Regions from separate parts of the Paenibacillus sp. FSL R5-0486 genome, predicted to be linked through region 3. Evidence: riboswitches for the same ligand, from Rfam matches in the RefSeq annotation. Region 3 holds a riboswitch; each other region holds the start of a gene.
The links. Region 3 has a riboswitch for thiamine pyrophosphate ahead of thiC (phosphomethylpyrimidine synthase ThiC). Riboswitches for the same ligand answer to the same signal wherever they lie in the genome.

Region 1 (11,077 bases), 3.3 Mb from region 3:
AACTTGATGATGTCCGCCTCAGCTCCGCCTGGAACGTTGCGCACATTATCTGCATTGGAATTATCCATACACACAATGTAATCAAATTGAGTAAAGTCTTCGCTGGCGAACTGTCTTGCTGCCATGTTGGCATAAGAAATCCGGTACGAATCCAGCAATTTTCGAGTCCCTTCATGCGGAGGTTTACCAACATGCCAGTCCCCTGTACCCGCTGAGTCCACACGAATCTGGTGTTCAAGCCCCTTCTCCAGGACTTTGTGACGCAAAACGGCTTCAGCCATTGGTGATCTACATATATTGCCCAGACATACAAACAAAACATTAATCATATTAATCCCCCTTACTTAACGTACCTTGAAGTACCGACGATGTTGGCTGTGTCACAATATTCTCCGGCTGAGGACTGACGTTTCCGGTCTCAGATGGTACGAGCGAACGACGTGGCAGTTTCCATTTATAATGTACAGAGCACATCCGGAAGAACACAACGGCCGCGAAACAAAATAATAATCCAGCATTCGTTGTTAACCAACCCATACCTATAACAAAACCGGCTGTCATTGCCCATACAGCATAGATTTCGTCACGCAATACAAGCGGTTTACGTCCAGCAAGCACATCACGAATAACGCCTCCACCAATACCGGTCATCACTGCTGCAACGATAACTGCGCTAATGGGATGTCCCATGTTCGCCGCGTACAGCGCCCCTTGAATTGCAAATGCTGCGAGTCCGATTGCATCAAACAACGCCTCTGTTCGCTTCCAGTGACTAATCCACTTGAGAGGCAATATAAACGCAATTGCTACAGATACTAAGGCTAACATAATAAGTGATCCCTGACTCCATAGTGTCGTTACAGGTATACCTATAAGTACATTCCGGATAATCCCGCCTCCGAATGCCGTGACAAGTCCAAGCACTAGTACACCCAGAATGTCATACTCCTCTTCCATTGCCACGAAAGCGCCGGACATTGCAAATGCGATAGTGCCTATAATGCTGAATACTTCAAAAATGTGTAAGTCCAACCTGTTCAAACCTCACTTTTCAAGTCATCTCCATGTCGCTCTACCCATTGTATCCGCGAGCACTTAAATTGTGCAACCACATTTTGTGGATTATACTGGTTTGGTGAATATATTTGTACAGGTTCCAACATTAGATTTGGACTATGAACTATTTTTCTCTGAATTAGGAAGGATGAAATAAAATGACAGCGAAACGGATTATTATTTTTACAGGCGGAAACTTATCTGTAGAATTACTTCAGGAAATACGAGAAGATGATATGATCATCGCGGCCGATCGCGGTGCATTATTTTTAATTGAACACGGCATTCAGCCACACATTTCAGTTGGTGACTTCGACTCCATTAATGAAGAGGAACGTATCATTGTAAGTAACAATAGCATTCGGTTCATTACATGCGACCCTGTTCACAAAGATCTTACTGATACAGAAATGGCTTTTGAGACAGCGCTAGATTACGAACCTTCTCACATCTTAATGTTAGGTGCTACAGGTACACGTATGGATCACACACTCGCCAATGTACATATCATGGTTCGCGCGATGCAGCATCATATCTCCTGTGCCATTCAGGACAAGCACAACTACATGACACTGACCACATCTAAAGCTGTGGTTGAGCACCGTGACTATAAATATGTTTCTCTGCTCCCCTTGACTCATGAAGTTGCAGGAATAACTCTAGATGGTTTTATGTATCCACTAGATCAAGCCACCATTCGCATGGGACAATCCTTGGGTGTAAGCAACCAGCTCTTAGGCTCCTCCGGTACAGTCACTATCGATAGCGGCTTATTACTGATTATTCAGAGCAAAGATTGAATCTATTCGAATGCTATATAGTTATTTATTACGTTTTTGTAACCAGTGATTCAATGAAGAAAATAGGTTCACACATAACAAAGACCCTTGATATTCAAGGGTCTTTGTTGTTTCATCATTATTCTTCATCCGTCAATGATTAATTTTTTGACATTTTTAATCATATTTTAATAAACATACCCAAACCATTGTGGCGCAAGGGATTATACTCCCCTATCCAATTTCTAGGCTGTTACAAAGCTGTTATACTCGCTCTAGCAACTTAACGAAAACGAATTTTGGAGGTACTAACTAACATGAAAACAAACATCTTTGTCCAAAAGGCCGTAACCGTCGGGTTGTGCGCTACACTAGGTTTTGGAGCTGTATTAATGACTAACGCACCTGTTGCACAGGCAGCAACTGCTTCTGTATCCACAGGTCAACAGATTGTTAACTATGGTAAACAATTTACTGGAACTCCATATAAATTTGGTGCTTCAACCTCAACAACCAAAGTTTTTGATTGCTCTTCTTTTATGAAATATATTTTCAAAAAGTATGGTGTAGATTTGCCGCGCACTTCCGTGAACCAATCCAAAGAAGGTAAAGCTGTGTCTAAAGCTAATCTCCGTGTCGGAGATCTGGTATTCTTCTCCAGCGGTAGCCGTTCTACCGGTTCCAATGTCACTCACGTAGGCGTTTATGCGGGAAATGGTAAGATTCTGCATACGTACGGATCTCCAGGCGTAACCCTCTCTGATCTGGACTCTGGTACTTGGAAGAGAACGTATGTTAAAGCTCGTCGTGTACTTTAGATTCACATCATAGCTAATGAGTAAGGACCGGGGGTATTATCCGGTCTTTTATTTTTACCCTCTTTTTGCCACACTTTAAACTGGTGATTCATGGAACTAACCTAGTAATCTAATTTTTATCATGCAACATATAACCGATCCCACGCACAGTATGAATCAGTTTCACACTTCTTCCCTTATCCACCTTAACCCTCAGATGTTTGATATACACATCCACAACGTTGGTATCCATCGCATACTCATATCCCCATACTTCCCGCAAAATATCACTCCGGGTACATGCTTCATTCACATGCAGGGCCAGAAATTCCAGCAATTCGTACTCTTTTGGTGTTAATGTCAGGTATTCACCCGCACGATTTACCCGTCTTGAACGCAAATTCACTTTAAGATCATGAACTACAATTACTTCTTCGCCCTCTGGTGTTGCATTCGCAAAAACACGCAATAAGTTTCGTATTCTGGCAAGCATTACGGTCATGTGGATCGGTTCCTCCATCACGTCATTAGCTCCATAATCCAGCCATTCCACGATGAACTCAGGAGATGCATTTGAAGTAATAACCAGTAGAGGTATAACCTGACCTTTATCTAACCATCGTTTTAATTCTAATTTCTGATCCTGGCCACAATGTTTCGTCCCCTCTTCCCGGTCTACCAGGATGATCAGGTTAATATGCAACAACGAAGGCTCGACGGATCGATTTAGTTCAGACCACTCCATTCGTTGCACTTCATACCCTTCGCTACATAAAACATCCTGAATAAGGCTGACCTGCTCTCCTGCTCCAATCAGCAAAATGGCTGTTTTCACTCTTTTTCACCCGGCCTGTCTCTATCCCCACTGCTCGCAGCAATGGTTGGTACAGATAGCATGCCGTAAAATGAAAAAGTCCATTCCCTTAAGGGAACAGACTTTGCTTCTTTCTTGCTTTAACCAAAGTAACGATGGACGAGCGTACGTGCTTCAGCTGTGTCTTTTGTTCCGTGTACGAGGACACGTCCATCTTGGAAAATGACCATTCTATGGACTCCTGTTGTAAAAGAAACCAGAAACGGATTGGATTCCACTTTTCCTTCTTGAAGTCTATCCAGACGTTCCGCTGTTTGTTGAAGATCCAGATTCATGCGCCGTGCAGGTCGGATCTGAACGGTGTCCCTGCCACACAACACATCGGTTTTCTCCAGATTGGACGCAGAAAGATATGGATACGTTGCCGAAGTACCGCAGGAAGGACAGTCTTTCTTTTTCGCACCATCCACATTGATGGATATGTATTCGTTCCTCCACACGTCAAATGACAATAACTTACGTCTCAATGCATTTGCATTGCCACTAAGTAACTTCATCGCTTCTGCGGTCTGATTCGCCGTTACCATCTGTACCGCTTGAGGTATGATGCCAGACGTATCACAGGTATCTCCACCCAGAGGGACTTCACCCAGCAAACAATTTAAACATGGCGTATCTCCGGGCATAAACGTATAGGTAATACCATAACTACCTACGCATCCACCATAAATCCAGGGAATACCGTGCTTCTGTGCCATATCGTTAATGAGTAGTCGGGTATCAAAATTATCCGTTGCATCCATGATCAAGTCTGTATGCTGAACGAGTTCTTCCAACTCATCTACTCTGACGTCCAACACTTTCCCTTCCACATGAACCGTGGAATTAATGGCAGATAAACGTTTTTCCGCCGCCATTGCCTTCGGTATCCGCTCAAGCGCGTCCTGTTCTACATATAATTGCTGCCGCTGCAGGTTACTCCACTCCACATAATCACGATCCACAATCGTTAAGTGTCCGACTCCTGAACGAACTAACGTTTCTGCAATTCCTGTTCCAAGTGCGCCAGCGCCTACAATTAAAACTCTGCTGCCCTTTAATCTGGCCTGGCCTTCCTTACCAAGTGGCGCGTACCGTTCCTGTCTGGAATAACGATCGGCCTGCTCGAAAGATGTTATTTGATCTGTCATGTATGAACCATTCCTTCCACCGGACTACTGGCTGCTGCATAACGCTTTACGGGAATCATGCCTGCCTCATATGCCAATCTACCCGCTTCTACCCCCAATCGCATCGCTTTAGCCATGCTCACTGGATCCCCTGATCCAGATACGGCTGTATTTAACAATACGCCATCGGCACCAAGTTCCATCGCATAAGCAGCATCTTTTGGGGAGCGCAATCCTGCATCCACAATTACAGGTACAACGGCCTGCTCAATGATGATCTCAAGGTTATAGGGATTGATGATACCTCTACCAGCTCCGATGGGAGAAGCGCCAGGCATTACAGCATGTACGCCAAGTAATTGTAGCCTTTTGGTCAGAATGACATCATCCGAAATATAAGGCAATACCGTGAAGCCCTTTTCCAGCAAAATTTCGCAAGCCTTGTACGTTTCAATCGGATCTGGGAGTAACGTCATTCCATCTCCGATGACTTCGACTTTTATCATATCACAAAGTCCTGAAGCCCGCGCAAGCTCGGCAATCCGCACCGCCTCTTCCGCAGTGGAAGCCCCTGCCGTATTCGGAAGAAGTGTGTATTTATCCAGATCCAACGTATCCAGGAAATGCTTCTGGTTACGCTCTTCCAGATTCAGACGACGAACAGCAAAGGTCAAAACTTCCGTTTCAGATGCTTCCACAGCCTGACTTTGCACTTCCAGATCCGAAAACTTGCCTGTTCCAAGCAACAATCTGGACTCAAACGTATATTTACCAATGTTCAACATCATCAACCGCCTCCTACAAAATGTACAATCTCGATTCGATCGCCTTCTCTTAATGCCGTCGTTTCATGATACTCACGGGTTAAAATATGCTTGTTCAGCTCTACAACTACAGTCTTGACTTGCAAATCAAAAGATTGGAGTAATTTATCCACACGATTCAATCTGTCTTCAATCTCCATCCGTTGACCATTAACGATGATATTCACTGCACCACTCCCTTTCTGTTCAATCGCTCAGGGCTCAGCGCCTCAATTCCGAGTTCTTCTGAGCTTTTGCCAGCGAGCAACTCAGCGATAAGCCTGCCTGTTATCGCACTAAGCAAGATACCGTTGCGGTAATGTCCAAAGGCGGCAAACAACCCAGGTATACTCTTGCAAGCACCTATATAAGGCAGTCCATCGGGAGTTGCCGGTCTTACGCCTGCCCACGCTCGTATAAATTGTGCTTCCTTCATCCCAGGCACCCAGTGGGTAGCCGCTGTTAGCAGCTTCTGAACACCCTGTACAGAAACGTTCAAATCCGTTCTGCCTGGCAGACTGGTTGCCCCAAGCCAAACCTCTCCATTGGCTTTGGGAACAATATAGATATCCTCTGCATACACCGTTCTATCAGGTCCGTACCCTGCATGTTCATCTGAGAACTGAACGGCGGCTATTTCACCTTTTACCGACCACACAGGCAAGCTCAGATTCACATGTCTCATCAACTCTTCACTCTGTAATCCAGCCGCTATAATGACATGTTTGCATTTCATCTCACCGATCGATGTGGTGATCCCCTGCACGCCGTGTTCGTTTGCTTGCACACGTATATCCTGTATGTCCTCCATAACCCGTGCTCCCAATGCTTGAGCGGATTCAGCATATGCCTTCGTTAGATGGACTGGAAGAATCTCACTCTCGTAAGGTCTGTAGTAGGCTCCATATGTATCTCTGTTAAGCCATGATGCCTCCTGTTGCACAACGGAACGGTCCCACCACACCTCATCAGCAGAAGCAGACAACGCAGACTTCCGATTGTTCTTATAGCTACTTAATTCACTGTATGAACGAAAAGGAGTTAGGAATCCCTGGCGTTGCAGGCCAGTCTCTACCTCACTGAGTGTAGCCATTAGCACCTGTTGCTCGATAAGTAACTGTCTACTCTGCCTGGCGAGCTTAGCCATCAAAGGATGAGCAAAATCCTCACTGTCTGCTGCCAGCATCCCAGCCGCTGCGCAAGAAGTGCCTCCTGCAATCGTCGAACGCTCCAGTAACAGCACATCCTGTCCATGGGAAGCAAGCTCATACGCAATGGCACATCCAACAACGCCTCCGCCTACAATAATCGTTTCTGCATAAATCTTATCCGGTCTATCAGTAATGATCTTTTTCATCCTCTCATCTCCTTGATTCAGCGGCTCAAACTTTCTGTAGCAACGATAGCCTGCCTTAATGATTCAGCGGCCCGATCCGGGGAATCGCTCGCCCATACATTCGAAATCACAGCGACTCCCTGTGAGCCTGCAGAGCGAATAGCGTGAATGTTTCCCGGTTCGATGCCCCCAATCGCCATGACAGGAATGGAGACACCAGAGCACACTTCAGCCAGAGCATATAATCCTCTTGGTTCAAGATCAGGCTTACTGTTGGTTGAGTAGACATGCCCGAAGAAAAGGTAATCGGCTCCCCGTTCTTCAGCGATTTTTGCCTCATCGATTGAATGAACAGATACACCCAGACGAATTCGCTGGACATTGCTTATAACAGCAGGGTTGTAGTTACGTATCGCATCTTGCCCCCAATGTACACCGCCATAGATGTCATTCTGTGAAGGCAGCTCTGAACCATTGATAACGATGCGACAAGACGGAACGCCAACACCACGCAGACTTTCAGCCCAACCGATCTTTTGTTGCCACGAGAGTTGTTTCTCTCGTATATGGATGTAGTCCACCCATGGCCAAACGTCCTTTGCAGCTTTTACAAAAGATGCTTGATTCCCTACACCCGTAGATACAACATGCAGTTCAAATGATCCGTGTACACGTTCATGAGAAATTACCGTACTTTTCATCTCCTTCCATGCGTGAATGCTATGAAAACACAAAAAAGCCACTCCCGTAGGGGAGTGGCTGCGTATTAATTATAGGACCAGATGACTGACTGATACATACAGTTCATTTCGTGCAATAAAGCTATAGACCTTATAGCCATAACGTTATACACGCAACTGCATGTTTCAATTTACTAAGCAAGACGGTTGAATTCTTTCGAATTGCCGTTTGCTCACGTCATTCACTGAAACGCGCTCGCCACTTCCCTACGCTGGTATGATCCAGATCAGGTGCAAAGGGTCCGGAATCGCATTCTTCCATCTCAGCCACATCGTGCGGCCCCCCTAGTGTTCATATGAAGTTGTAGCCTATGTTACCATAGAAGGATTTTTTTGTCACCGTTCATTTCTATTAAGCGTTGCTTGAATTGTCTAGTTTTTCTCAGACCATTCTTCAACATTCCATGTTTTGGTAACCCAACCCTCGTAGAAATCAGGTTCATGAGATACCAGCAACACCGTTCCCTTGAATTCTTGCAAGGCACGCTGTAACTCAGCTTTAGCTGTGACATCCAAATGGTTCGTCGGCTCATCGAATAGAATCCAGTTGCTTTCACGCATCAAGAGTTTGCATAGACGAACCTTGGCTTGCTCTCCACCACTCAGCATGTTAAGCGGACGGGTAATGTGCTCATTTTTCAACCCGCAGCGAGCGAGATGACCCCGGACCTCATTCTGGGTCAAATGTGAAAACTCATTCCAGACATCCTCAATCGGCGTGATATTCCCAGCACGAACTTCCTGCTCAAAATAGGCCGTTTCGAGATAATCGCCCAAGAAAGTCTTTCCACTGAGTGGAGATATTTTTCCCAGGATGGTTTTCAGCAGTGTTGATTTACCCACACCATTACAACCTACGATGGCAATTTTTTCACCACGTTCAATTGTCATTGTCATTTTAGGCAGCAAAGGATACGTATATCCAATTTCAAAATCAATGCCCTCAAAGACCGTTTTGCTGCTCGCGCGGGCATCCTTGAATTTGAACGTTGGTTTGGCCGCTTCATCTGGACGATCAATACGTTCAATTCTGTCCAGTTGCTTCTCCCGGCTCTTCGCTCGACCAGAAGTTGAAGCACGTGCCTTGTTACGCTGAATGAAATCTTCCTGCTTCTTGATGTACTCTTGCTGCTTCTCGTACGCATCAATATGCTGGGCTTTATTCATATCAGCCATCTCGAGGAACTTGTTATAGTTCGCTGCATATCTCGTTAATTTGGCAAATTCCAAATGATAAATGACATTTACGACTTCATTCATGAATTCCGTGTCATGGGAGATTAAAAGAAACGCATGAGGGTAGTCCTTCAGGTAACGTGACAACCATTCAATGTGTTCTACATCCAGATAGTTGGTCGGCTCATCCAGCAAAAGAGCTGTAGGTTTCTCAAGCAGAAGCTTGGCCAGAAGCACCTTGGTACGTTGTCCACCACTTAGAGCTGCGACATCCCGATCCAGACCAATTGCGGACAAACCAAGTCCATTGGCCATCTCTTCCACTTTTACGTCAATCAGATAAAAGTCGCCCTGTTCCAGTTGTTCCTGAATATCGCCCATCTCTTCCAGCAACTGCTCCAGCTTATCTGGATCTGCATCTGCCATCTGGTCCGTTATATTCATCATTTCTTTTTCTAATTCAAGCAACGGAAGGAATGCATCTTTAAGAACGTCACGAATGGTTTTGCCTGGGGTAAGCTTTGTGTGCTGATCCAGATATCCATAACGGACCTTAGGTGTCCATTCCACTTTTCCACTATCTTTAAGCAATTTACCGGTAAGGATGTTCATTAATGTGGATTTACCCACACCATTGGCACCAACAAGTCCTACGCGCTCTCCGGCAAGTAAACGAAACGATACATTTTTAAATAACGTGCGATCTCCAAAATTGTGACTTACGTTCTCTACTGACAATAAACTCATAAGATGAGGTTGCTCCTATCTATTAGACATTACTTTTGTTATTGTTCCGAAACCCTATTCTAGCACAGGTCCCGTCTTTTCTGAAAGTAATGTAAACAGTTCAGGAACCTCTTACATGATTTTATCATACAGGCTACCCTAACGATTAGAGCATTTATATTCAAAATTGCCTTGTGCAGCTGCTTGTCTTGCGTCTGTAAACACCTCTTCAGCACGGTAACCATTACCACATGTGGAGGGGTAATAGTACTTGATACCCGTTAAAGGATCTACCCCACCTACGATGGCCGTTTTCTTCACAAGTCTGCCTCCACCGATCGCATAATTGTTGATCTTTTGGTCACCCACACCTATACCTTGGATAAAGGCCATAATCCCTGTATCGTTAATGGAGTTGTACCAATCTTCCTGCGCAATCAGGGGCATCGTAAACGTATAGGAAATACCGTTCTTTCTGGCAAACTCATTATGGCGGTTAATCACATCAGCCAGATCATCCTGTACAGCAGTCACAATCCGGCTTTGTCTAACTTGCTCAAATACGCTGGTATTCTGAAGTAAAGGAATCTGTGTGCTTGAGGCCAGTTCTTTTTGGAATCCCTCAATCCATTTCCCTGCGCTTGCGTCAAAGGCATATACGTAGTCGTCCAGTGTAAAGTTAATACTGTTACCATTAGAATCTGAATATGTATAAGGTTTCTTGGGACTCCACACTTGCCTTAAAGAATCTTCACGGTTACCTGTCAACTCTGTTTCTGTGGACAACATATAATAGCCATCATAATCCAGAATAACCACGGCAGGAATGTAATTAAACATGTTTCGAATAGCTGCAGGATCATTCTGAATCCCCATATTCAAAGCCATCGTCTGCGTAAATGTCAACAAGGCAAGCTCTTTGTCCGCTTTAACAAACTTGGTTGAATCATAACCTGCTTCATCATTTTGCTTCTCATTTTGATGCATCACTGCACCTGCATCCATGACTGCAGTTTGAAGTGCAGATCTGTATCGTTGGCCAAGATATTGAGCCTCTTCGGCATCTTGCGTATGGAGTGAGATGATCCAGAAGAGCGGGAAAAAGATCAGCACGAATACAATGGAAAGCTCAGTAATCTTCATTGAGGACCATACCTCCGTATGTTACAAATACTGCTGAAGCCTGAACCGTGCCACTCAACCATTCACGAATGAGCATGGAAGGTGTACGATTTGTATTTTGGAGCGTCACGGTGAAAAAATCCCCTGTCGTCAACGTATATCTTCGGCCAGGATCATCAACCGGTATCACACCTGAGGATGGGAATAGTCTTTCTCGAATCTGAGCTGCATAATATCCATCCTGCACCACTTCATAGGTCCCGTTAAAACTGTTATTGTCCATCGGGTCTATATAGTGAGGTACATATTTCTTATGTAAATGTTCCATCGACACATCATACACATTGCCCGTCTGGGCCAGTTGCTCCTCAAAATCAGCCAACATTCGAGGTGAAATATACCCTTTTGTTCGGACAGCATCAACAAAACGTGTTACATTCTGAACAGCCGCCATACGTGCTATATCATCCTGCCGATCGGCTGTTTCAGCAGCTGGGTACACATAGAGCAGAAGGACTGCGAGCAATACGGCAAGCAGCTTGGATGCGGCATTAATCAA
Region 2 (11,077 bases), 280 kb from region 3:
GGCAGACTTCAATGTCAGTGCATCCTCGCCCACGTCCTGCCAGACCACATTCGATATATTACAGTTGCCATAACAGTGAACACCATCAGCAGCTGGTGATCCAATGTTTACGTTTTTGAGCGTGGCCCCTGCCTCCAGACGGAAGACTGGCTTCTGATTTTCTGCTTGAGATCCGTCGCCCAGTGTGGAAGGATTGGCTACAAATGTTTTACCTTGGCCGTCATAGGTCGTGCCCTTTGGAACCACAATGGTTGAATTTACAACCGTAGGCGCAGCCGCAGCCGGAACTGCACCAAATATAGAAGCAACCAAACCAGCGGACAGTAACAACGTCAACATTTTTTTCATAACTTTATTCCTCCCTTATTCTCTCGTTTTTTGGTAGTGTACAGCCTGGGCTTGTACTGGAAGATCTTCAGAGGTGCACCTCTGTCCGATCTACAACCTAATCTTACCAAATAAGGGAGGTAACTAGAATAATCATTAGATCAGATATATCATGACATCGTACAATCCCTGTCATATCGGCATTTTTTGCATGCTAGGTCTCTCAAGCAATATGCTCATATCAACCTCTGGTATGCTCATTTGTAACGTATATACCCCTCACTTAATCCCCGATAACAAAGAAAGACCACTGCATTTGTCTCCAAATGTGTGATCTTGAATGGCTTCTGGCTTGCTGATATAAGATATCAGGCTCCAAATCTCTGACGATAACCGCACTTTCTACACAACTCTTCTACAGCTTCGCGTTTGGAGAAGCCATATACCAGATTGTTCGCTCGCTCACCCTCAATAATCTCCGAGAATGACTTCTCGTGCACATTACCAAGGTTAATCACACCCTCGCCATCGAGACAGCATGGAACCACCGTTCCATCTACAAGCACAGCTGCCTGACCGCGAAGTGCATGGCAAAAGCCTTTACCGTCATCTTCAGGTGCATCCAGACTTGGCCACTGGAACTCATGGTCCTGATTCAGGTATACATTCGGGGCAATTTTGACCCCGCTGCCTGGAACTACTTTTTCCTCAATGCGGAAGTCCAGATTAAACTCACGTTCCAATACTTCAAGGGTCTCCCGATTTCGATTCATCTGAGCATTTGTGAAGTTATCCTGTGTCAGATTCCACAACCGGAATGAAATGATGACATTGTGCTTAACGGCCTCGTGTACAAAGGACAAAATATGACGCAGATACCCGTCACGATCTGTTGAACCTTCATGCCCATCGAAGCTGTGCAGGGAGAAATTCATCTGCCGCAGCGCCGGTTTGCCAAGCAATTTATGCTGAGTCTTGGGCAGCAGTGTACCATTCGTTGTAATGTTCACCTTGAGTCCCTTCTCATGTGCGGAATCGAGCAACAGATCTATTTTGGGATGCAACAAGGGTTCACCTTTGACATGTAAGTAAATATGATTGGTGTGTGGTTTAACTTGATCCAGTATATTGTTGAAGACTTCAGGGTCAATGAATCCTTTGGCACGCTGTGTCTGCGGACAGAAGCTGCATGCCAGATTGCAGATACTCGTGATCTCAATATATACTTTTTTGAACGTTTTCAACTCGGGTCCCCATTCTGCCTAGGAGGGAGAACAATCCCACCTGCATTTGTGATCCGGCCAATATGCGCCACCACTATTATATCGGGTTAGGGAGCCCAGGTAAATTGTTCAGTTGTTCGGGTATGACTCCAAGTTCATCTCAAGAATTCTATCATGCTGCCTCTTTACAGTTCATGTTCGATTGATATATGCTGAACACACAACTGCATATCTTGAACTTTTGCACTAGGGGAGCCTTGCGGCTGAGACGAATATGACTATTCGGACCCTTTGAACCTGATCTGGATCATACCAGCGGAGGGAAGTGGAGCGGCCTTTTAGTAAGCGGAATTTTTTCATGTATGTGAAGATAAATTGCGGATTTAACTTACAGACCCACTCATTTCTCCGGAAATGGGTGGGTCTTTTTTGTTCCTTTTGCAGAGTATAGGATGCCGTTGTTATTGCAGTAGTCTGACATCAAGGGGGTGAGGATCAGATGGATAACCATGTAACCATTCACAACGTAAGCTTTGCTTTTCCCGAAAAAAAGGGTTCCCCTGTGCTCTCCAATGTGTCGCTTCAGGTTCAACAAGGAGAATTTGTCTCGCTCATCGGCTCCAGCGGATCAGGTAAAAGCACGCTCTTCAAGCTGCTCGCAGGCTTGCATGAACCAACCGTTGGCACCATCGATATAGCTGATGTCCCGCAAGGACAACGGCTCGGACGAGTCGCCTATATGCCGCAGAAAGATCTGCTGTTATCCTGGCGTACCGTCATGGAGAACTGCATGCTACCTGCCGAGCTTGCACCAGGCCGACAGGATAAGGACAAACTACGAGCCGATATCATCGCAGGATTGGCAAGGTTCGGCTTGTCCGGTTATGAACATTCCTATCCGGATGAGTTATCCGGCGGCATGCGGCAGCGGGTGGCATTGCTTCGTACCTTGCTTACAGGCGGGCAGCTCATGTTGCTGGATGAACCCTTCGGTGCACTCGACGCATTAACCAAACGAGAAATGCATCGCTGGTTGCTGGAGCTGTGGGAGAGCTTTGGCCAAACCGTGATGTTCATTACACATGACATCGAAGAAGCCCTGCTGTTAAGTGACCGTATCATTCTGTTAACTCCAGGAGGGCAAGGTCAGCAGTTGCAGGAGATGACGGTTCCTTTACCACGCCCAAGGCATTCGGACATGATCTACGAACCGGCTCTCGTGCAGATGAGGCAACAACTGGAGGAACAATTGCATGCACGATAGAGCTGAGGTTAGCGTCTGGACGTGGTGTTTAAAGTGGCTCTCGAGGTCGTTTTCCCAATATGGTCTGTTCATTATGCTCATGTTCTTATTACTGGCGATCTGGGAAGTGATTGTGCGTATGGGATGGGTGCCCTCCTTCATCATTCCTGCACCCACGGCCATCGTAAGCTCACTGGTTGAGCATCGCCGTCTGCTGTTGACCATCCATCTGCCTGCTACCTTTATGGAGGTTGTTGTTGGTTTTGTCTTGTCCATAGTGACTGGAATTACGCTGGCAACAGGCATGCATATGAACCGATCGATTGAAAGGGCATTGTATCCCTTCATCGTGATCAGTCAGACCATACCGTTGATTGCCTTGTCCCCCGTATTTATCCTGTGGTTTGGTTACACGTTGTGGAGCAAAGTCGCCGTGGTATTTTTAATCGCATTCTTCCCCATTGTGGTCAGTACCTACGATGGACTCCGCCAAGGCGATCCAGAGCAGCGTGAACTGTTGCTCACCATGGGCGCCAGCAAGTGGGATATTTTTTGCAAACTCCAGGTTCCGCTGGCACTTCCCTCTTTTTTCTCGGGGCTAAAGATGTCTGTGGTGTACTGCGTGGTTGGGGCAACGATTGGCGAATGGCTCGGTGGTAGCAAAGGTCTAGGGTACTTCAGCCGTCGTATGTCCAGCAACATGAACACGGATGCGATGTTTGCCGCCATTTTGCTGTTATCCCTGCTTGGGATCGTTTTGTTTGTACTGATTACCTGGCTGGAGAAACGGTTTAGCATACGGCGTCATCGTCATGGAGGCAAAAGAAAGGTTGGATAATACTTAGACAGAAATTAGATGTAAATACAGTAGTTACAATCTTCAAAACAAAACATATCTTATGCACAATTTCAGCAACATCTTCAATCAGTTCATTGTCACATTATCGTTAACATGCTGTTGCCCATTTTCTACAAATCAAAACGATGAAATGAGGAACTTCATTTATGAATAACAAAGGTATATACTCCCTGCTTCCCATCATACTCATTAGCCTTTTGCTGATCGTTAGCGGATGCAGCACCACAGACAATAGCCAAAATACGCCAACAACAGATTCGGCAACCAATACACAGCAAACAGATCCGTCTGCAACCGAACCTGCATCAGACGCCAAAGATAAACTGTCTATCATGCTCGACTGGTACCCGAATGCAGTACACTCCTTCATCTATGTGGCTCAGGAAAAAGGATACTTTGCAGACCAAGGTCTGGATCTCGATATTCAGATGCCTGCGGATACCAATGATTCGCTCAAACTTGTTGCTGCCGGAAAAATTGATCTGGCCCTAAGTTACCAGCCCCAAATCTTGCTCGCGCGTGGCGAGAACATTCCTGTACGTTCCATTGCTGCTGTTGTTCGGCACCCGCTTGTGCATCTGTTGACCGAAGCGAATGGCAACGTAAGTTCACCCAAAGATCTTGAAGAAAAGACTGTTGGTTATTCCTCCATTCCTCTGTACGAAGCGATGGTACGCACGATGATCAGTAAGGATGGCGGCAATCCCGACAACATAAATCTGGTCGACGTTGGGTTCGATCTGATTCCTTCGCTGGCTTCCGGACAAGCGGATGCGATTATGGGTGGTTTTATTAACCATGAACAATTGATTTTGGAGAAAGAAGGACATGCCATGAAATCGATTAACCCCGTCGATTATGGTGTGCCTGATTATTATGAATTGGTCCTGACTGCAAGTGAAGCTGGCATTGAAGCAAAAAAAGACCAACTTACCCGGTTCGTCAAAGCGGTCCAGGAAGGACAGAAATATGTGACTGAGCATCCAGAAGAAGCCTTGAGTATTCTGCTCGCTCATGAGAATGAAACATCACCGCTTGACCCGGAGATCGAAACCAAAAGCCTGGCAATTCTGCTACCACTCATGAATGAAGAAGGCCAACCATTTGGTCGGCAGGAAATGGAATCGTGGGAAAATGTACGTACATGGCTCGTTGAACAGGATTTGATTCCTGAATCGGTGAAAGCCGAGGATACTTTTATTACTCTGCAAGGAGAGTAAATAAAGGAGAGCAACGCGAATAAAGGAAAAGTGATTGAACATAAAGGGAATGAAAGCAATGTGATTAAAAGCAAAGTTAGCAAAACGTAGGATCGAATGCATGAAGTTTTGCGAAATGGAATTGGCCTGAAGCAAGCATCGGAGGATCAGAATTTATAACAATCCTAAGTGGCTTGATGTGCATCTGGGCAGATTGATATGCGTTTGGGTGGCTTGTTGATATGTATTTGGTAATGTAATTAGCGCTTATCTTCAAGCCTACTGGGAGCTGAAACGCTCCTTAACTTGATCGAAACAGAGCATGCTACGACCGCTAACGAATCTGAGGCGTCCTATTCAGGGATTTGGAGCGGTTGCAGAAATCTAAAGAACCTGAAACATGTTATATCAGAATAAATAGCTGTTTGCAGCGTTTTGGTCAGGAGATTCTGGGAATAACGTGTCTGATGTTCCTTACATTTCAAAAGGAGGACCTGACAGCCAAATAAGACGTCCTGTGTTCTTTAGAAACATCGTCTGACCAGTCGTGCCCCGATCGATCGTGCCCCAATCAGTTGGGTATCGACCAGCCTGGACTTCAAGACACTGGTTGGATGCTAACATCCATCACAGTATTGCTTGCCTGAGTTTGGAGAAATACCCTGGGTTCACTTTCTGTATTTTGTATCGTTTCGTTTTTTACTGTTTCGCTAGATATCGATCAGAATGATTCAATTTGTCTATATCCAGTTCCAAAAATCCATTTTAGTGAGTTATGAAATTGATTTAGATTTTACGTTTCTGCTTTTCCCGCATTAATGCATCTGGCTGTTGTTAGACTCTGCGCCCCAACTCAACAAGGGAACTCATATCCAATTATTCTGTTGAGTGACTCCAGATATCGGACTTCCGCCGATCGGGTTACTTCAAAACAAGGAGGAAATTATATGTCTTATCTGGAACGTGTTCGTACGCAAAATCCGCTGGTACACAATATCACTAACCTTGTCGTGGCTCCCTTCACAGCCAATGGTCTGCTTGCACTCGGTGCGTCCCCTTTTATGGCCTATGCTCATGAAGAGGTCGCTGATGTCGCCAAGATGTCAGGAGCCGTGGTACTCAACATCGGTACACTCGATGACAAAGTCGTTCAGGCAATCCGTCTGGCAGGCCAATCGGCTAATGCGCATCACGTGCCTGTGGTGCTTGATCCGGTTGGAGCTGGCGCAACCACCTATCGCACGGAAACCGTGCAGATGCTCATTCGTGAACTTCGTCTCACGGTACTGCGCGGCAATGTGGCAGAGGTCGCTAATGTCATCGGTGAGAGTTGGAGTATTAAAGGTGTGGACGCAGGATCAGGTGAGGGCGACCGAATCGGCATTGCGGAGCGGGCAGCGCATAAACTTGGCTGTGTCGTGGTCATTACCGGAAAAGAAGATATTATTACTGATGGACAATCCACATTCCTCACGAGTAATGGTCATGCCCTGCTCACTCAGGTCACAGGTGCTGGCTGTCTGCTCAGTTCAGTGATTGGCGCTTTTACAGCCATAGCGGAATCAGGAGCCGATCTTCTAGGCAGTGTTGTTGAAGCGCTAGCGTTTTATGGTGTAGCAGCTGAACTGGCGGCAGAGCGGACAGCTCATCAGGGGCCGGGTAGCTTCCAGATTGAATTGTTGAATCAACTGGCACAAGTAACACCAGACCTCTTGGCAGAACGCGCACAGATCCGTCAGATCCGTGGAGGTGCAGTATGAGTATTGCTCAAGCGCTAACCATTGCAGGCTCCGATAACGGGGGCGGCGCAGGCATTCAGGCCGATCTGAAAACATTCCAAGAACTTGGTGTATACGGCATGACCGTTATCACCGCTATTGCTGCCCAAAATACAACTGGTGTGCAGGGCGTTTTTCCCATCCCTTACGATGGCATTGCCCAGCAATTGGACTCGACCGGCGAAGACTTTCAACCAACCGCAACGAAGACCGGCATGTTATATAGTGCCGAGATTATTCGTCTAGTCGCTGAGAAATGGCAGCAATACCGTTGGGCTAATCTGGTCATCGACCCTGTGATGGTAGCCAAAGGTGGCGCCCCCCTTCTCCAGCAGGAAGCTGTAAAGGCGTTGGTTACGGATCTGTTGCCCCATGCCCTGATCACAACACCCAATATCCCGGAAGTGGAACTGCTTACCGGGATGTCTATCACCAATCTGAGCCAGCGGGAAGAAGCCGCAAGACGGATTGTACAGATGGGCTCAACGTATGCTTTGGTCAAAGGTGGTCATGATGAAGGAAGTGGCATGATCGTGGATGTGCTCTACGATGGGCAGTCTTTTCATTATCTGGAGAATGTTCGTGTGGTAACCCGTCATACACACGGAACGGGGTGCACATACTCTGCTGCCATCACCGCAGAGTTAGCCAAGGGTTCACCTGTTCTGGCTGCCGTTACGACCGCGCGAGCATTCATTCAGGCAGCCATCGAAGATGAGCTGGGGATTGGGGCCGGACATGGGCCGACAAATCATTTTGCGTATCAGCGCAGACAGCGGGGTGAGCAGTGATGCGCCCTTGGGATGCAGAAGCGGTACGACGCGCGATGCAGGTATATTTAGTGATGGGCAGCGTCAATACAAAGCAAGACCCTGTGGAAGTGCTGCGCCAGGCCATTGCTGGCGGCATTACGCTGTTCCAGTTCCGTGAAAAGGGAACTGGCGCCCTGGTCGGCGAAGCTTGCATCACGCTTGCAATGCGGCTTCGCGAGGTGTGCAGCCAGCACGGGGTCCCGTTCATCGTGAACGATGATGTGGAGCTGGCTGTAGCGGTGGAGGCCGACGGCATGCATGTCGGCCAGGATGATGCGGACGCGGCGCTAGTACGCGCCCGCATTGGAGATGGGCGGATGCTTGGCGTATCCGCCCACTCTGTGGATGAGGCGCGCCGTGCGTTGCAGGCGGGCGCCGACTACCTTGGCGTCGGGCCCATGTACCCGACGCGCTCCAAAGCGGATGCCCATGCTGTGCTGGGCCCCGCAGGGGTGGCGGAACTGCGCGCCGCAGGCATCGCAGTTCCGATTGTGGGTATCGGCGGCATTACGCCCGATACCACGGCCGCCGTGATGGCGGCTGGAGCCGACGGCGTAGCCGTCATCTCCGCCATCGCGGGCGCGGCCGACGTGCGCGCAGCGGCTGCGCAGTTCGCTGCGGCAGTTCGCGGGATGCAGGCGTAGCCCTGCTCTCCCTGCACTGCCAGCCCCGTGGGCTGCACCGCATACATGGTGCAACCCACAACTGCTCACGCTCCTCTCCATAACAGAGGAGCCTCAAAACACCCCCGCGGCGCGGCAGCAACCCATGTCTTCGACATAGAAGCACAGCCGCTCCCCTACAGTGACTGAATGTTATAATAATTCAGTCATATCCAGTCACATCCTGTCATCAATCCATGATCAAGATGCAGCTTCCATGCTCGCATCTTGTTTTTTCATTTTCAACGGTTGACTCTCACGTAACGTGACACTGTACAATCGGTGTTGTAAGGAGGTTTCACACATGGCCATGAAGGTAAAAGAAGTTGCCGAACTTGCCTCGATCAGTGTGCGCACACTGCATCACTATGATGAGATCGGATTGTTAACACCGGACGAAGTAACTTCTGCCGGATATCGATTATATTCAGATGCCAACCTGGAACGGTTGCAGCAAATATTGTTTTTCAAGGAACTCGACTTCTCTCTGAAGGAGATCAAAAACATTATAACCAACCCCTCCTTCAATCCGGAAGAAGCACTTAAAATGCATCGACTTATACTGCTGGAGAAGCGCCAACGCTTGGACCAGATGATTGCTACCATTGATAGAACGGTTTTACACGTGAGAGGAGAAATTAAAATGACAGCCAAAGAACAATTCGAAGGATTTGATTTTAGCCAGAATCCGTATGAACAAGAAGCGCGGGAACGTTGGGGAGACCATGCCGTCGATCACGCAAATCAGAAGCTGCACAGTAAATCAACCACAGATCAGAAGGCTCTATCCAATCAAATGAACGAAATCTACAAGCGTCTAGCCGCACTTCGTCACACAGAACCAGCATCTGCCGAGGCACAGGCCGGTATTCAAGAATGGTACACCTGGCTGAATCAGATGGGAAGCTACTCGCCTGAAGCCTTCAGAGGACTTGGTCAGATGTACGTGGACGATGATCGCTTCACGCGTAATATTGATCAGTTTGGCGATGGTTTGGCAGTATTTATGAGAGATGCTATGGCTGTATTTGCTGACCAAAACAAATAATATAACCCTGTATTCAACCACATACAGTTTTATTTAATTCTCATTGTCGTCAGATGTGTACTGTAAACGATAGTCTTGAACTTAGAGCTCTGTCCTCTAGTGATAAAAGTAATCCCTCGTCATCAGCTTTATTCACAGTAAATGACCCTTCGGATAACTGAACCTACCTTTTGGGGTGAACATATCTTTCTTGTAATTAACCTTATGAACATGCTGGATATTTACTAGGGTTATGTGGTAAGTAATTTAAATCGATCCGAATTGTTGCAAAAGTTATGAGCAATATCCCCCTACCTGGTGTATACACAAAAGGGACGTACACCCTCAGGCGTATCGTCCCTATGTATGTAAGTATCTCAGCCGCAATGTGAACAAGCCTAACTGCTGCTCACTCTGAGTACTTTATAAATATCTTTTAAAGTAGATGCTCTTTACTACGTTTTTCTTCTGCTCCCAGTCCTTCGATATAACCTTTTCACAAGTGCTTAGGATGATGAGCATTAAGTTTCTTCTGTCAAACGTTCTTCATTTTACTGCCAAGCGTCCACCGTCTATCCGATTAAGCTCTTGGTGCGTGATCCGATGAAGATGCATCCGTAGCTAGACTGGTTCTCGCCATCCGGCCAGGAATCTGCCATGCAGACACAATCGCAAGCACGATGAATAACAAATCAATCGGTTGACTGAAGTACTCCTGGAAGGTTTCCACAAACGCACTGATCATCTCGCTATCAAACACAAGTTCCATCACGCCGACATCACCAAACAGTTCAGAAGTAAAATAAACCACCGTCAGATATTTCCCCAACAAAATGCCGACAAGTGCAAACAGTACGGCAATAATCTTATGTACCGTCGCAATTTGTTTATTGGAGAACAACACAACTGCGTAACCTGTGAGCGCTCCAATCAGAATCGCAATTAATCCCACCTCATAATCGGTCATTGCAGCAATAGCTGCCCATACGATGCCTCCCAGAATGGCTGCAATTAAGCCACCAATGATCGGCATACCGATTTTAACTCCTTGTTTCTCTTCCACGTTGTCTTTCCCTCCTGAGTCATGCATATGCTTCTTTTCCAGAATTCACCTTTCCTATGAAACCACAAAAAGACTTATTATTCAACATTTTTCTACTTTTGGTGCCATGTATTTACATAATAGAAAAGATATATTAAGCATCCATTTCCTTATTCGCTCGAATATCATTTTAGTTTTGTCCACAAACCTCTCATAATCATTCCCTTGGTACATAAAAAAACACCCCTCCAACAGCATAATAGCCGTAGAAGGGATGTTGTCCATATCTGTATCATAGATATAACCAATGTAACCGAGAAAACTACATTGAAAAGCTCTCTCTATCTTACCTTTGCACTTCCTTGGAAGGCTGAATGACAGCTGCAATCTGTGCCAAAATGGCATCCACCGATGCCGGATCATGCACATCATACTCATCAATGTTCAGACGCAGCACAGGGCAAGCTGTAAACTGATCAATCCACACGGAATAGCGCTCGTGCATGTGTTCCCAGTACGAACGGTCCGTCTGAATCTCCATCTCGCGTCCGCGTTCCGTAATACGGTTTAAAATCGAAGGCAGACTGCCTTCCAGATAGATCAGCACGTCTGGATGTGGGAAATACGGTGTCATTACCATCGCTTCAAATAAACTGCTGTATGTCTCGAAATCTGTAGCAGACATGGTTCCTTGATCTGCATGCATTTGTGCAAAAATGCCCGTATCTTCATAGATAGAACGATCCTGTACGAATCCGCCACCCAGTTCAAAAATCTTTTTCTGTTCCTTGAATCGCTCTGCCAGGAAATAAATCTGCAGATGGAAGCTCCAACGCTCAAAGTCATGATAGAACTTCTCCAAATATGGATTATGATCAACTTGCTCTAGAGAGGTCTTGAAGTTC
Region 3 (11,077 bases):
CGGGAAAGACTGGAGTCCGAGGAAAGTTGCCCTCAGTATAGAGAAGTTGCTGAATGATGTACTGAACGGACGTGAAATGCTTGTGCAGCTCACCGATATTCGTACCAAAGACAATGCACAGTATGTTCATGCGATGAATGTATGTTTGTTGTCTTCGGTCATCGGACTGAATATGGGACTCAATTATAATCAACTGAAGGACCTTGCTGTGGGGGCATTATTGCATGATATTGGCAAAGTGGGGGAACCTCCTGGTAGTGGCTCTGCTGCAAATTCTTCGCTGCATCATACATGGCGTGGATTCGAAGTGATTAAGAACAAACGGGAGTTCAGTCTGTTGGTCGCCCATACAGCCCTGCAACATCATGAGCATGTAGATGGTACAGGCATGCCGAGAGGGATCAAGGGAAGTGACATACATCTGTTTGCGAGAATCGTTAGTGTGGCTAATATCTATGATAATCTCATTAATGGTTTATCCAAGGACAGTTTGATGCCACATGAGGCCTGTGAAGAGATGATGGCGTTGTCTGGTACAAAGCTGGATCGGGACATTCTGATTGAGTTCAACAAGAGTGTATCCGTGTATCCCAATGGTACAGCGGTACGACTGTCCACCAAAGAGACTGGAGTCATTGTGCGTCAACATCGGGGATTGCCCGGCAGACCTGTAATCAGGGTGGCACGCGGAAGTACGCGTTATTCTCTGGATGTGGTTGAAATCGATCTGGCTCAGCATACAACCGTTTTCATTGAAGCTGTCATGACGTAGCTTGTGTGCGGTTCAACTGGAAAATCCGTTTGCTCAAGGCGTGCGGAAATGCTATGATACTTTCAGGAAATCCGCTCTGTGTCAGGTTTGCAACATGTGTGTCAAACATCATGAAGTGACACGGATTATCAGGCTTTTTAGAATGCATACAGAGGTGTCTAAGAGATGGATATTGTTATACCGATTATTACATTGATTGTTGGTCTGGTCGGGGGATTTTTCATCGGGGTGTTCTACTTGCGTAAACAACTTGAGAAAATGCAAAGCAATCCGGACATGCTTCAGAAAATGGCGAAGCAAATGGGCTACAACCTGAATGGCAAGCAAATGCAGCGTGCCCAGCAGATGATGAAGAATCAGCAGCCAGGAGCGAAAATGCCTCAGCCGCAACAGCATCCTGCGCGTAAAAGTTCGGGCCGCCGAAAATAATAGCAGTGAAGTGAATAACTGCTTACCTTATTGTGGTTCGAAAGGAGGCGTTTGGCAGTGGCTGGCGTTAAAGATTATTTGAATTCAAAAGTATCCGACAATCGGGAGAAGATCGAGTATCATGTAGAGCAGATCCTGAAATTGATCGGAGAAGATAGTACACGTGAAGGGCTACTTGAAACGCCTGCACGTGTGACCCGAATGTATGAAGAAATTTTTGGCGGATATGAAGTAGACCCGCGCGATGTGCTCGGTGTCACGTTTGACGAGAATCATGAAGAACTGGTTATCGTCAAGGATATTGTCTACTACAGTCAGTGTGAGCACCACATGGCGCCGTTCTTCGGCAAGGTGCACATTGGGTATGTACCAAGCGGCAAGATCGTTGGTCTGAGCAAAATGGCTCGTCTGGTCGAAGCAGTAACACGTCGCCTTCAAGTTCAGGAACGTATTACTTCACAGATCGCTGACATTCTGACAGAGGCCGTTGAGCCTCATGGAGTTATGGTCGTTGTGGAAGGCGAGCACTTGTGCATGTGTTCCCGCGGCGTGAAGAAACCGGGAAGCAAGACGGTGACGTCTGCTGTACGTGGTTCTTTCCGTGAGAATCCGGCACAACGTGCGGAGTTCTTGTCTTTGGTGAAAGATTAAGATCAGGTATGTCCACTCGCTGGACAAGCCGGATGTGTAAGTTCCTTTGGTTTTGGATGCAGCAGTTTCTAAGCCATAGGATGTGATATAAATAAGCCGTGTTCCCTGGGAACCGGCTTATTTATATATGCGTTGTCCTTCCTATATACTGGATACATATGAATTTGTTAAGCCGGAGGTAATGGAACGATGAGTGTATCTTCCCATTCAGATCATCCGGTTCAGCCGGAAAAGGGACTACAGGCAGATCAACAGGCTACATTGCGCCTGCAAATCTGGGAGACACCACTCATGCGACAAGGTAGTAGTGTACTCGAAGCTTTTGCTTGGGAAGAAGTTATGTGCAGGCGGGTTGGGGCAGGGCATCTACCTGTTGCACATATATGGAGACACCCAGATGCCTTTGTAGCGGGTCTGCGTGACCGCAGGTTGCCACAGGCTGTACAAGCGATGGAACAGATTAGAAGCCAAGGGACAGCGGTCTGTGTTCGGCCTTCGGGTGGAGCGGCAGTACCCTTAACCCCAGGGGTAGTTAATGTGTCGCTGATTCTGCCTAATCCCGGACATGCCATCAATATTCATGATGATTTCCGTGAGATGGCTTCGATTATTGCCGAGTCGCTAACGCCGTGGTCGAATCAGGCGCAAACTGGTGAGGTTCAGGGTGCTTTTTGCCCGGGAGATTATGATGTCAGTGTAGGTGGCCTAAAATTCTGTGGTATTGCCCAGCGCAGGCAGGCAAAGGCGTATATCATTACGGCTTTTATCATCGTGGAAGGTCAGGGAGATCAACTGGCAGCGGACGTGCGACAATTCTATCAGCATGCAGCAGGTGGGGCGAGTGAAGGATATCCTGATGTTCAGCCTGGCACGATGGCAAGTCTGAAAGAATTGGCAGGTGTACCTTCAGCCGCGGCATATACTGCGGCTTTGGTTCGAACACTACGGGATCGCTATCCACAGGCGGAGACCAGCAGGGTGCTTAGCGTTGGCTCTGAAGAAGTACGCCTGACAGCTGAGCAGATGAAGCTGCGATACGATTAACACTTTTTACTAGGGCTTGGAATTGGTTAATAGAGATGATATGATGTGATTTCGGAAGGAGAGTGTTAGGATGGACACATTGAGATATACGTATTTATATGAGGTTGTATCAACAGGCGAAAAATCCGAGTTCAGCCAAATGGCAACAAGCAAGGAAGAGGCTGCTGCACTGATCGTTGCACGTATAGCCGATCTGGAGTTTACAGACGAGTCTGATATCAAGCTGGGCGATCTGATCTCCATTAGCAAACAGGTTGGCGACAACTATGTGGCTTGCGAGGGCTGTGCTTCTTAAGTGAACATTTAGAAATAGGAAGTCTCTCAAAATACAAGCAAGTCTCTTTTTACAGGAGGCTTGCTTTTTTGTCTACACCAAAAGAGATATCGTTCAGTCATTCGGCTGGAGATATCTCTTTTTTCTCTAATCCATCTAACCCAAAGCTTAATAAGGCGGCCACAACAACTTGCGTGCTGTTTCGTAACGCTCGGCAACAGCGGGCCAGTAGACAACGTTCCACCAATCCTCGATATACTTTTTGCGTTCATTCTGATGTTTCAGATAGTAGGCATGTTCCCACACATCCAGTGGCAGGAGTGGTACGATATCGGACTGGGACAGGTTCTGGTGTTTTTCCGCCTGCAAAATCTCCAAACGATGTGCTCTCGGGCTCCAGACAAGCATCGCCCAGCCACTGCCTTCCACCTTGTTCGCGGCTTCTGTGAATTGATTCTTAAACGCTTCATAACTTCCGAAATCTCGCTTGATCTGCTCTGCGAGCATACCGGAAGGTTTGCCGCCGCCAGCAGGGTTCATAATTGTCCAGAAGATCGTATGCAGGTAGTGGCCTGCCCCGTTGAAGGCAAGTTCACGTTCCCAATGTTTGATGAGTTCAAAGTTATTCTTTTTTCTCGATTCCGCCAGCTTCTTCTCTGCTACATTCAGTCCGTCCACATAAGATTGATGGTGTTTATCATGATGGATACGCATCGTCAGCTCATCAATATGTGGCTCCAGCGCATTGTACGCATAGGGGAGAGGCGGCAGTGTGTGTCCTCCAATGGGAACCGGCTTTTCTTTTACAGGAGGTGCTGTAGAGCTGGGTGTGGCTTGTGTTGTTCCGGTAGAAGGCGTTTGAATGGTTGCGGATTGGATCTGAGCTGAAGCCGCAGGTGCATTTATATTTCCCTCTGGAGAAGTTGGAGCTTCTGAAGCTTGGCGATGGACGCTTCCTGACTCTGACGTATGCAACGCATTTTCCAGAAAAAGTGATGGCTCCGAATCCGTTTCACGCAAGATGCCCGGTTGGCCAAGCGTATCCAAAACGCCCAGAAAATACTCCGATTCGCGGATAAAATGCAGAATGAGTACTTTGGCAAGCGGTACAGCTTGCACAGCAGCACTTTGCTCCAGAAGAACATACAGCTGTTTGATGAACTCCCTCGATTGCTTACGAGCTGCCGCCACAAGTTGATCGATACAACGAACGATGTAGGGGGCTGGTGGATGGGTTGCGGGCAATAGCTGTTTTAAAAGCTGATTGGCTACTCGCTCACTGTTTGCAAAGGTAACCTCCCATTCCTCCAGTAGCTTGACGTATGGGGGCTCCAGATCAGGAACCAGGGCACGAATGACGAGTGTATGTTCTTTCTCCTGCTCTTTCCAGAAACGGATTTCCTCCAATGTCCGCAGAGGCAGCAGGTGACCATATTCATACCAGTTCATCTATGTTGAACCTCCTTCAGATGAAATTCATTGCATGCAGACCCTCTGTTCATGCGTCCCAAGAGTATATTCTCCGAGCTTGTTGTCCTATGAGTGAAAAAAAAAGAGCCCCTGAGGGCTCTGGAATCAACGAAAAGTTCGGTGATTGAAATTTGGTTATTCTCCATTATTCGTGTTTTGCACATCGTCACTGCTTGTTTTCGTTACATGACTGAGGAAAGTTGAGACACGGCGCAGATATTCCTTTGGATGCTCCCGGAAGATCAACTCATGATGCGCATCCTGGACAATCCATACATCCGAGTACGGATTGGTCTGGTTGGCGGCGAGTTGCTCCGCAATTGGATAAGGCGCCTTCTCGTCCTCTGTACCATGGATGAAGAAAATCGGGAACGGATAATCTTCCTTTTTCACTTCCTGGTATGGAATCTGTTGTAATCCGGTACCATTCAGAACAGGGAACAACAGTTTCATGATCTCCAGTGTAGGCTGACGTGGCAGATCGATCTGGTTGTGAATGTTGTGGTACAGCGTATCTGGCTCCAGCAGGAACGCACTGTCCAGAATCATTGCATCCACTTCCTTCGTAATCAGTCCGGTTTGTAACGCTGTACCGGCACCCATCGAGAAGCCCCAGACAACCAGTTCCTGCGCACCACGTTGCTTGGCGAACTGGATCGCACCGAGCAGTTGCTGTGACTCAGCTTTGCCACCTGTGGCTACAGCTTTGTTCACCTGTGAGGCGAAGCCATAATCGAACATGACCACGTTAAACCCAAGTTGATGGGCATAATGTGCCAGGTCATACATGGGTACCCATGTTTCTTCACGATTGGCACCATAGCCGTGACTGAAAATAATCGTTTTGCTTGCAGCATTGTCAGCAGGTATATACCATCCCTGCATCGTGCGGCTGCCATCCGCTGCCGGGAACGTGATGTCTTCATACTTCATGTTCTTGGCTTGCATCGGATTGGAGAAGACAGGCGCTACCGTTGGATTGGATAATACCCATGCGATATAACCATGCAGTGCAATAAAACAAAACAGTAGAAAAAATACAACGGAGAGCAGCAACGCTACGATAATATGTTTGAACCGAATCAGCCTCGGTGATAGGGAAGAGGGCAGATCGGACACTTTTGTTTGCAGCGGGGCTTCGCTCTGGGATGATTGATACATGAATGCCCCTCCTTTGAAGTTCAGTTGAAGATAACAACGACATGAAAAGAGAATTGCGTCGATTTCAGAGCCTGCTTCAGAGCGATATCTTAATGTAATATATCTTTATCGTATGTTCCAATATAGTCAAAGTCAATTGATTGAGGGCATTTGTTACGCAATTGTTATATAGTTCTTAAGATATATGGGTAACATTACCTTAGTGTGTAAATTACAGGGGATTAAGTCTTATAAAAAGGAAAAATTTACACGTTGGCCTATTTTGATTTTGGCTCTTTTTGGTTTACAGATGAGACCGTTTCTCATATAATTTATGTAACCAAGTTTCATGTGATGAAACATGAGGAGGGCATTATGCCATGGAAGATCGCAAGTTAACCGTCCGGGCTGTGGAACGGGCGCTGGATATATTATTATGTTTTACCACACGCAGTGATCTGGGACTCACCGAAATTGCCAGCCAGATTGGCCTGCACAAAAGTACAGTGCACCGTTTGATGGCTACGCTGGAGGATCGAGGGTTCGTGATCCGCGATGCAGCAACAGAGAAGTACCGACTTGGCATCCGAATCTGGGAGCTGTCAGCTCATATGTCCCGCAGTGATGATCCCGCTATTCTGCTGTTGCCTGCGATGGAGCGACTGAGAGATCGATTGGGTGAGACCGTGAGTCTGTACCTGCGTGATGGGAGTGAACGGATTCGGATTCAGGCGGTGCAAAGTGATCAGGCGATCCGCCGAGTTGCTCCCGTTGGTGTTAGACTCCCGCTGTCTGTGGGGGCTTCCAGCAAAGTCCTGATGGCGTTTGCCACGGACGAGGATCGTGAAGAACTGATGAACGGGCCGGAATGGCCGGTGTTTATTGATCCCGCGGTGTATTTAGCGCAGATGGGAGATATCCGGGATAACGGATATGCCACAAGTTACGAGGAACGTGAGCCGGGAGCTGCCGCGGTATCTGTACCTATTATGGATCGCAGAGGCAATATTGCAGCTGCGCTCTCGGTCTCAGGACCTGTCAGCCGACTTTCGCAGGAGACATTGCATGAATACGCACCTGTGTTGAAGGATGCTGCTACGCAAATGGGGCTCATGTTATCCTGATGTTGAGGTAAGTTTTTTCTCCAATAGAGTTTGATCATTTGGAATATAAAGGTTGTTTTTATGTTCCGGTTGCGCTACTCTGTAATGGACGGCCCAGCGGGGCCAGCTTCATTGAATATGAACGGCGGCTTATGTAAGCCGCAACTTATTAACGTTACTGGGGGAGTCCGAATTGTCCGGACTGAGACGGAATCGCATGAGATTCCGGACCCTTTGCACCTGATCTGGATCATACCAGCGTAGGGAAGTAATCGGCGATATGACCACAACCACCACATGATGTGACCCTTGTAGGGCTCCGTTAAGGAGCTGCGTAAAGGTGCATTATTGGTGATGGACATAAAAGTCGGTTCCTTCGGGGACCGGCTTTTTTATATACAGGGAACGGGCGATATAGCGCGGATTTTATGGGCTTCTTTTTCAATAACCTGCGAAAGTGGGCTTGGATAAGGAGAGGAGTCACCATAGATTCATGATTTGTGGCAGCCTCCGTCTGTTGTTAACTGTACATGAAAAGTGTCTCCCCTGGTCTGGTGTAGGATCGCTCTTTCTTCTCTGCATTGCGCATGATTTGGACAGGTACGTAAGCGACCTAATGATGAAACCAACCAAACAAGCGACGAACACTGAGGAGGAGACAAGCGAACATGAGTACAGGAAATCAAACGGGACAACAAGCGATGGAACAGGAACATAACGGTCAGCAGGTGGAAAAGGAAACAGGGGCGGCCGGACGGGTTCAGCCCTTTCCGGGCAGCCGCAAAGTCTACATTCAGGGCTCACGGCCGGACATTGCTGTACCGGAACGTGAGATAGCCCTTCATGACACGAATACTCCCCAAGGGGTGGAGCATAACGAACCGCTGCGTGTCTACGATACGAGCGGCCCGATGACCGATCCCGCATTTCACGCCGATATCCGTGCAGGTCTGCCAGCTCTGCGCACACGTTGGATCACAGAGCGTGGCGATGTCGAAGCTTACCAAGGCCGTACAGTTAAACCGGAGGATAACGGACTGAAGCCCGGAGGGAAGAGAGCTGGCGCTGAAGAGTACCCCGGATTGCGTGGCAAACCGCTGCGAGCACAGCCAGGACGCTGCGTGACTCAGATGCATTATGCGAGGCAGGGAGTCATTACGGCTGAGATGGAATTCGCCGCCATTCGTGAAGGCGTGGAGCCGGAATTTGTGCGGCAGGAGCTGGCGAGTGGACGGGCCATTCTGCCATCCAACATCAATCACCCGGAGAGTGAGCCGATGTTGATCGGTCGTCATTTTCACGTGAAGATCAATGCCAACATAGGTAACTCTGCCGTATCTTCCTCCATCGAGGAAGAGGTCGAGAAGATGACTTGGGCGGTACGATGGGGATCGGATACGGTGATGGATCTGTCCACAGGCAAAAACATTCATACCACCCGGGAATGGATCATCCGTAATTCACCTGTGCCGATTGGTACGGTACCGCTGTATCAGGCGCTGGAGAAGGTGAATGGCGAAGCGGAAGCGCTGACCTGGGAGTTGTACCGTGACACACTCATTGAGCAGGCAGAGCAGGGCGTGGACTACTTTACGATTCATGCAGGTGTACTGTTGCGTTATATCCCCATGACCGCCAAGCGGATGACAGGCATTGTGTCTCGAGGTGGGTCCATTATGGCAGCATGGTGCCTTGCGCATCATCAGGAGAATTTTTTGTACACCCATTTTGAAGAAATCTGCGAGATTATGAAAAGGTATGATGTGGCGTTTTCGCTGGGAGATGGACTTCGTCCAGGCAGTATCTACGATGCGAATGACGAAGCTCAGATGGCGGAACTGGCTACGCTTGGGGAACTGACGCAGATCGCATGGAAGCATGATGTGCAGGTGATGATCGAAGGCCCGGGTCACGTGCCGATGCATAAAATCAAGGAGAATGTGGACTTGCAGATGGAAATCTGTAAAGAAGCACCGTTCTACACACTTGGGCCGCTAACGACCGACATTGCGCCAGGATATGATCACATCACGTCCGCCATTGGGGCAGCCATGATTGGCTGGTTCGGCACGTCCATGCTCTGTTATGTTACGCCAAAAGAACATCTGGGCCTGCCCAACAAGGATGATGTGCGGGAAGGGGTCATCGCCTACAAGATCGCAGCTCACGCCGCCGATCTGGCGAAGGGACATCCGCGTGCTCAGCGCCGGGATGACGCATTGTCCAAAGCACGGTTCGAGTTCCGCTGGAGGGACCAGTTCAACCTGTCACTGGACCCGGAACGGGCATTATCCTACCATGACGAGACGCTGCCAGCAGAAGGGGCCAAGGAAGCTCATTTCTGCTCCATGTGCGGACCAAAGTTCTGTAGCATGCGCATTACGCAGGACATTCGTGCCTTTGCCGCAGATAAAGGATTGTCCGAGAATGAGGCTGTAGCTGCCGGGATGCAGGAAAAGGCCGAAGAATATCGGACACGTTCCTAGGCGCCGGTACAGCGCAAGCTGGGCAGTCTGAAATAGAGATAAAGCCGTTTCTCTCTGTCATTGCAGAGAAGAACGGCTTTTTTTAGTGTTATGTCATGTATGTATTCTTAACCATACTCAGCCTTTATCAGAATTAGCTTTGTGATTAAGTGTGGTCCATATCTTATACAGAATTCCTGCGATAACGAATAAAAGAGCATCACTGAGTTTTGGTGCTCCTCCGTATAGAAATGCGGAACAGGAAAAACCTACTATAAACAGTAAAACAATATAGAGGAATCGCATATTAGTTCACCTCGTTAATTTGTGGTGTTACTAAGTAAGTGAGTTCATAGTTGCATAGTTTCAGATAGAACTTGTTACTTCACTCCAAATCAGCAGCTACTGTCGAGCCAAGCCCAAATCCTTCTCCAAATACGCCGCAAGCAATGCCAGCGGGCTATGGATTGGAATACCGCGATCTATTGTAACCTGTGCAGCAGCGGGAGCCATAGACAGTTGGGCCGCCACTACCGCTTTACCCGGGTACTGCTCAGCAATCTGCTGTAAGCCTTCTCGTACCGCTTCGAGATACCCTTGCTGATCTCCACGCATAATCAACTCAAATGTCCCAGGGATGCACACCGCTTCCGTCTGAGATGTCTTGGCAACGTGTAGTTGCCCATTCTCATCCTCTTGCTGTAATACCCGATTCAACCGTGCCATCGTTCCTTCAATAGTTGCCGGGTTGGTGAATGTTATTATGTAATCTCCTGCTACTCGCCGCATCTCCTGCAATAACGGATCATCTATGCCGATCACAGGCACAGGGACCTGTATGGCTTCCTGCTCCAATGCTGTCGCAAACAGGGTACACGTGACCAGAATGGCATCGGCATGACACTCAGCGATCCATTGGAGCGTCTGGGCTACCTTCTCGTGAATGACAACCTCGGAAAAGTCAGCGTCATGTTTAAGACGGTCCAGACCTGGATCGACGTAATGGACCAATTCAACTTCATAAGGAGCAAGCGTCTCTTCAATTAAGGCGATGTTGGAATAATGAGCGTGAAAACAACCAATGGTGATCATGTGCTAAGTCCCCTTTTACAGTTCGTATATGTCATGGATCTTTTAGATATTTAAACCATTATAGAAACATGCCTGAGAACTGTACAGTCGTTTATTGCTCAACGCCAATAACCGCCCTTCCGCCAAGCTGCGGAAAGACGGTTGATAACCTGACTCGACTAGGGTCGGTCCGGTGTCCATTTTTATCTAAGGGAAGGAGAAGCATTTTTCTTCGCCATTTTTTGTTGCAGAATTTCATGAAAGGATAGACCTTGAGTGTTCTCATTCTCCTTTTTAGGAGCAGTGGTCGCCGTGTTGCGCGGATATTGGTGATGGTACGGGATCATTTGCTGAATAGGCATGCGGATCATCTTGGTTCCTCCTTTGATGCGTTTTTTTGAATTATGTATTTCGACTGGTTACCATGCCAGGTGCGCATATAGGTACATGTGACTTGTTAGACGAAATAGAAGAGTTTAAAGCGTAATTCCAATTGGATTGTAGTGATTTTACCCGGTTTTAAGGAGATGTAAACGTTTTTAGGGAAATTCAGGAGAAAAGGACCTGATATGAAAGGTTTGATATGGGAGGATCGAATCGGTTGTTATGTGAATAGTCCCAATTTTAAGGAAGTCAATGGTACCCGCATATGAGGCAT

Region 1: another riboswitch for thiamine pyrophosphate. It lies ahead of MKY01_RS18195 (thiamine phosphate synthase); the one in region 3 lies ahead of thiC (phosphomethylpyrimidine synthase ThiC).
Region 2: another riboswitch for thiamine pyrophosphate. It lies ahead of MKY01_RS04670 (ABC transporter ATP-binding protein); the one in region 3 lies ahead of thiC (phosphomethylpyrimidine synthase ThiC).

What each region holds. Positions count from the first base shown of each region.
Region 1 covers NZ_CP150237.1:4,093,727-4,104,803, forward strand. Annotated here, with positions in the region: gene MKY01_RS18150 (low molecular weight protein-tyrosine-phosphatase) at 1-329, opposite strand, end outside; gene MKY01_RS18155 (trimeric intracellular cation channel family protein) at 331-1,032, opposite strand; gene MKY01_RS18160 (thiamine diphosphokinase) at 1,215-1,856, shown strand; gene MKY01_RS18165 (C40 family peptidase) at 2,153-2,653, shown strand; gene MKY01_RS18170 (response regulator transcription factor) at 2,763-3,467, opposite strand; gene MKY01_RS18175 (ThiF family adenylyltransferase) at 3,587-4,636, opposite strand; gene MKY01_RS18180 (thiazole synthase) at 4,633-5,400, opposite strand; gene thiS (sulfur carrier protein ThiS) at 5,403-5,606, opposite strand; gene thiO (glycine oxidase ThiO) at 5,603-6,775, opposite strand; gene MKY01_RS18195 (thiamine phosphate synthase) at 6,793-7,455, opposite strand; TPP riboswitch at 7,682-7,791, opposite strand; gene MKY01_RS18200 (ABC-F family ATP-binding cassette domain-containing protein) at 7,867-9,417, opposite strand; gene MKY01_RS18205 (hypothetical protein) at 9,556-10,539, opposite strand; gene MKY01_RS18210 (hypothetical protein) at 10,526-11,077, opposite strand; gene MKY01_RS18215 (hypothetical protein) at 11,074-11,077, opposite strand, start outside.
Region 2 covers NZ_CP150237.1:1,027,217-1,038,293, reverse strand. Annotated here, with positions in the region: gene MKY01_RS04680 (pectate lyase) at 1-348, opposite strand, end outside; gene MKY01_RS04675 (radical SAM/SPASM domain-containing protein) at 696-1,571, opposite strand; TPP riboswitch at 1,789-1,891, shown strand; gene MKY01_RS04670 (ABC transporter ATP-binding protein) at 2,050-2,814, shown strand; gene MKY01_RS04665 (ABC transporter permease) at 2,804-3,631, shown strand; gene MKY01_RS04660 (ABC transporter substrate-binding protein) at 3,799-4,872, shown strand; gene thiM (hydroxyethylthiazole kinase) at 5,799-6,611, shown strand; gene thiD (bifunctional hydroxymethylpyrimidine kinase/phosphomethylpyrimidine kinase) at 6,608-7,420, shown strand; gene thiE (thiamine phosphate synthase) at 7,420-8,085, shown strand; gene MKY01_RS04640 (MerR family transcriptional regulator) at 8,408-9,151, shown strand; gene MKY01_RS04635 (hypothetical protein) at 9,711-10,193, opposite strand; gene MKY01_RS04630 (deoxynucleoside kinase) at 10,519-11,077, opposite strand, start outside.
Region 3 covers NZ_CP150237.1:747,244-758,320, forward strand. Annotated here, with positions in the region: gene MKY01_RS03465 (HD domain-containing phosphohydrolase) at 1-772, shown strand, start outside; gene MKY01_RS03470 (YneF family protein) at 938-1,201, shown strand; gene folE (GTP cyclohydrolase I FolE) at 1,259-1,852, shown strand; gene MKY01_RS03480 (lipoate--protein ligase family protein) at 2,042-2,896, shown strand; gene MKY01_RS03485 (hypothetical protein) at 2,967-3,191, shown strand; gene MKY01_RS03490 (Fe-Mn family superoxide dismutase) at 3,339-4,619, opposite strand; gene MKY01_RS03495 (alpha/beta hydrolase) at 4,776-5,801, opposite strand; gene MKY01_RS03500 (IclR family transcriptional regulator) at 6,161-6,904, shown strand; TPP riboswitch at 7,054-7,167, shown strand; gene thiC (phosphomethylpyrimidine synthase ThiC) at 7,585-9,369, shown strand; gene MKY01_RS03510 (hypothetical protein) at 9,751-10,440, opposite strand; gene MKY01_RS03515 (hypothetical protein) at 10,623-10,790, opposite strand.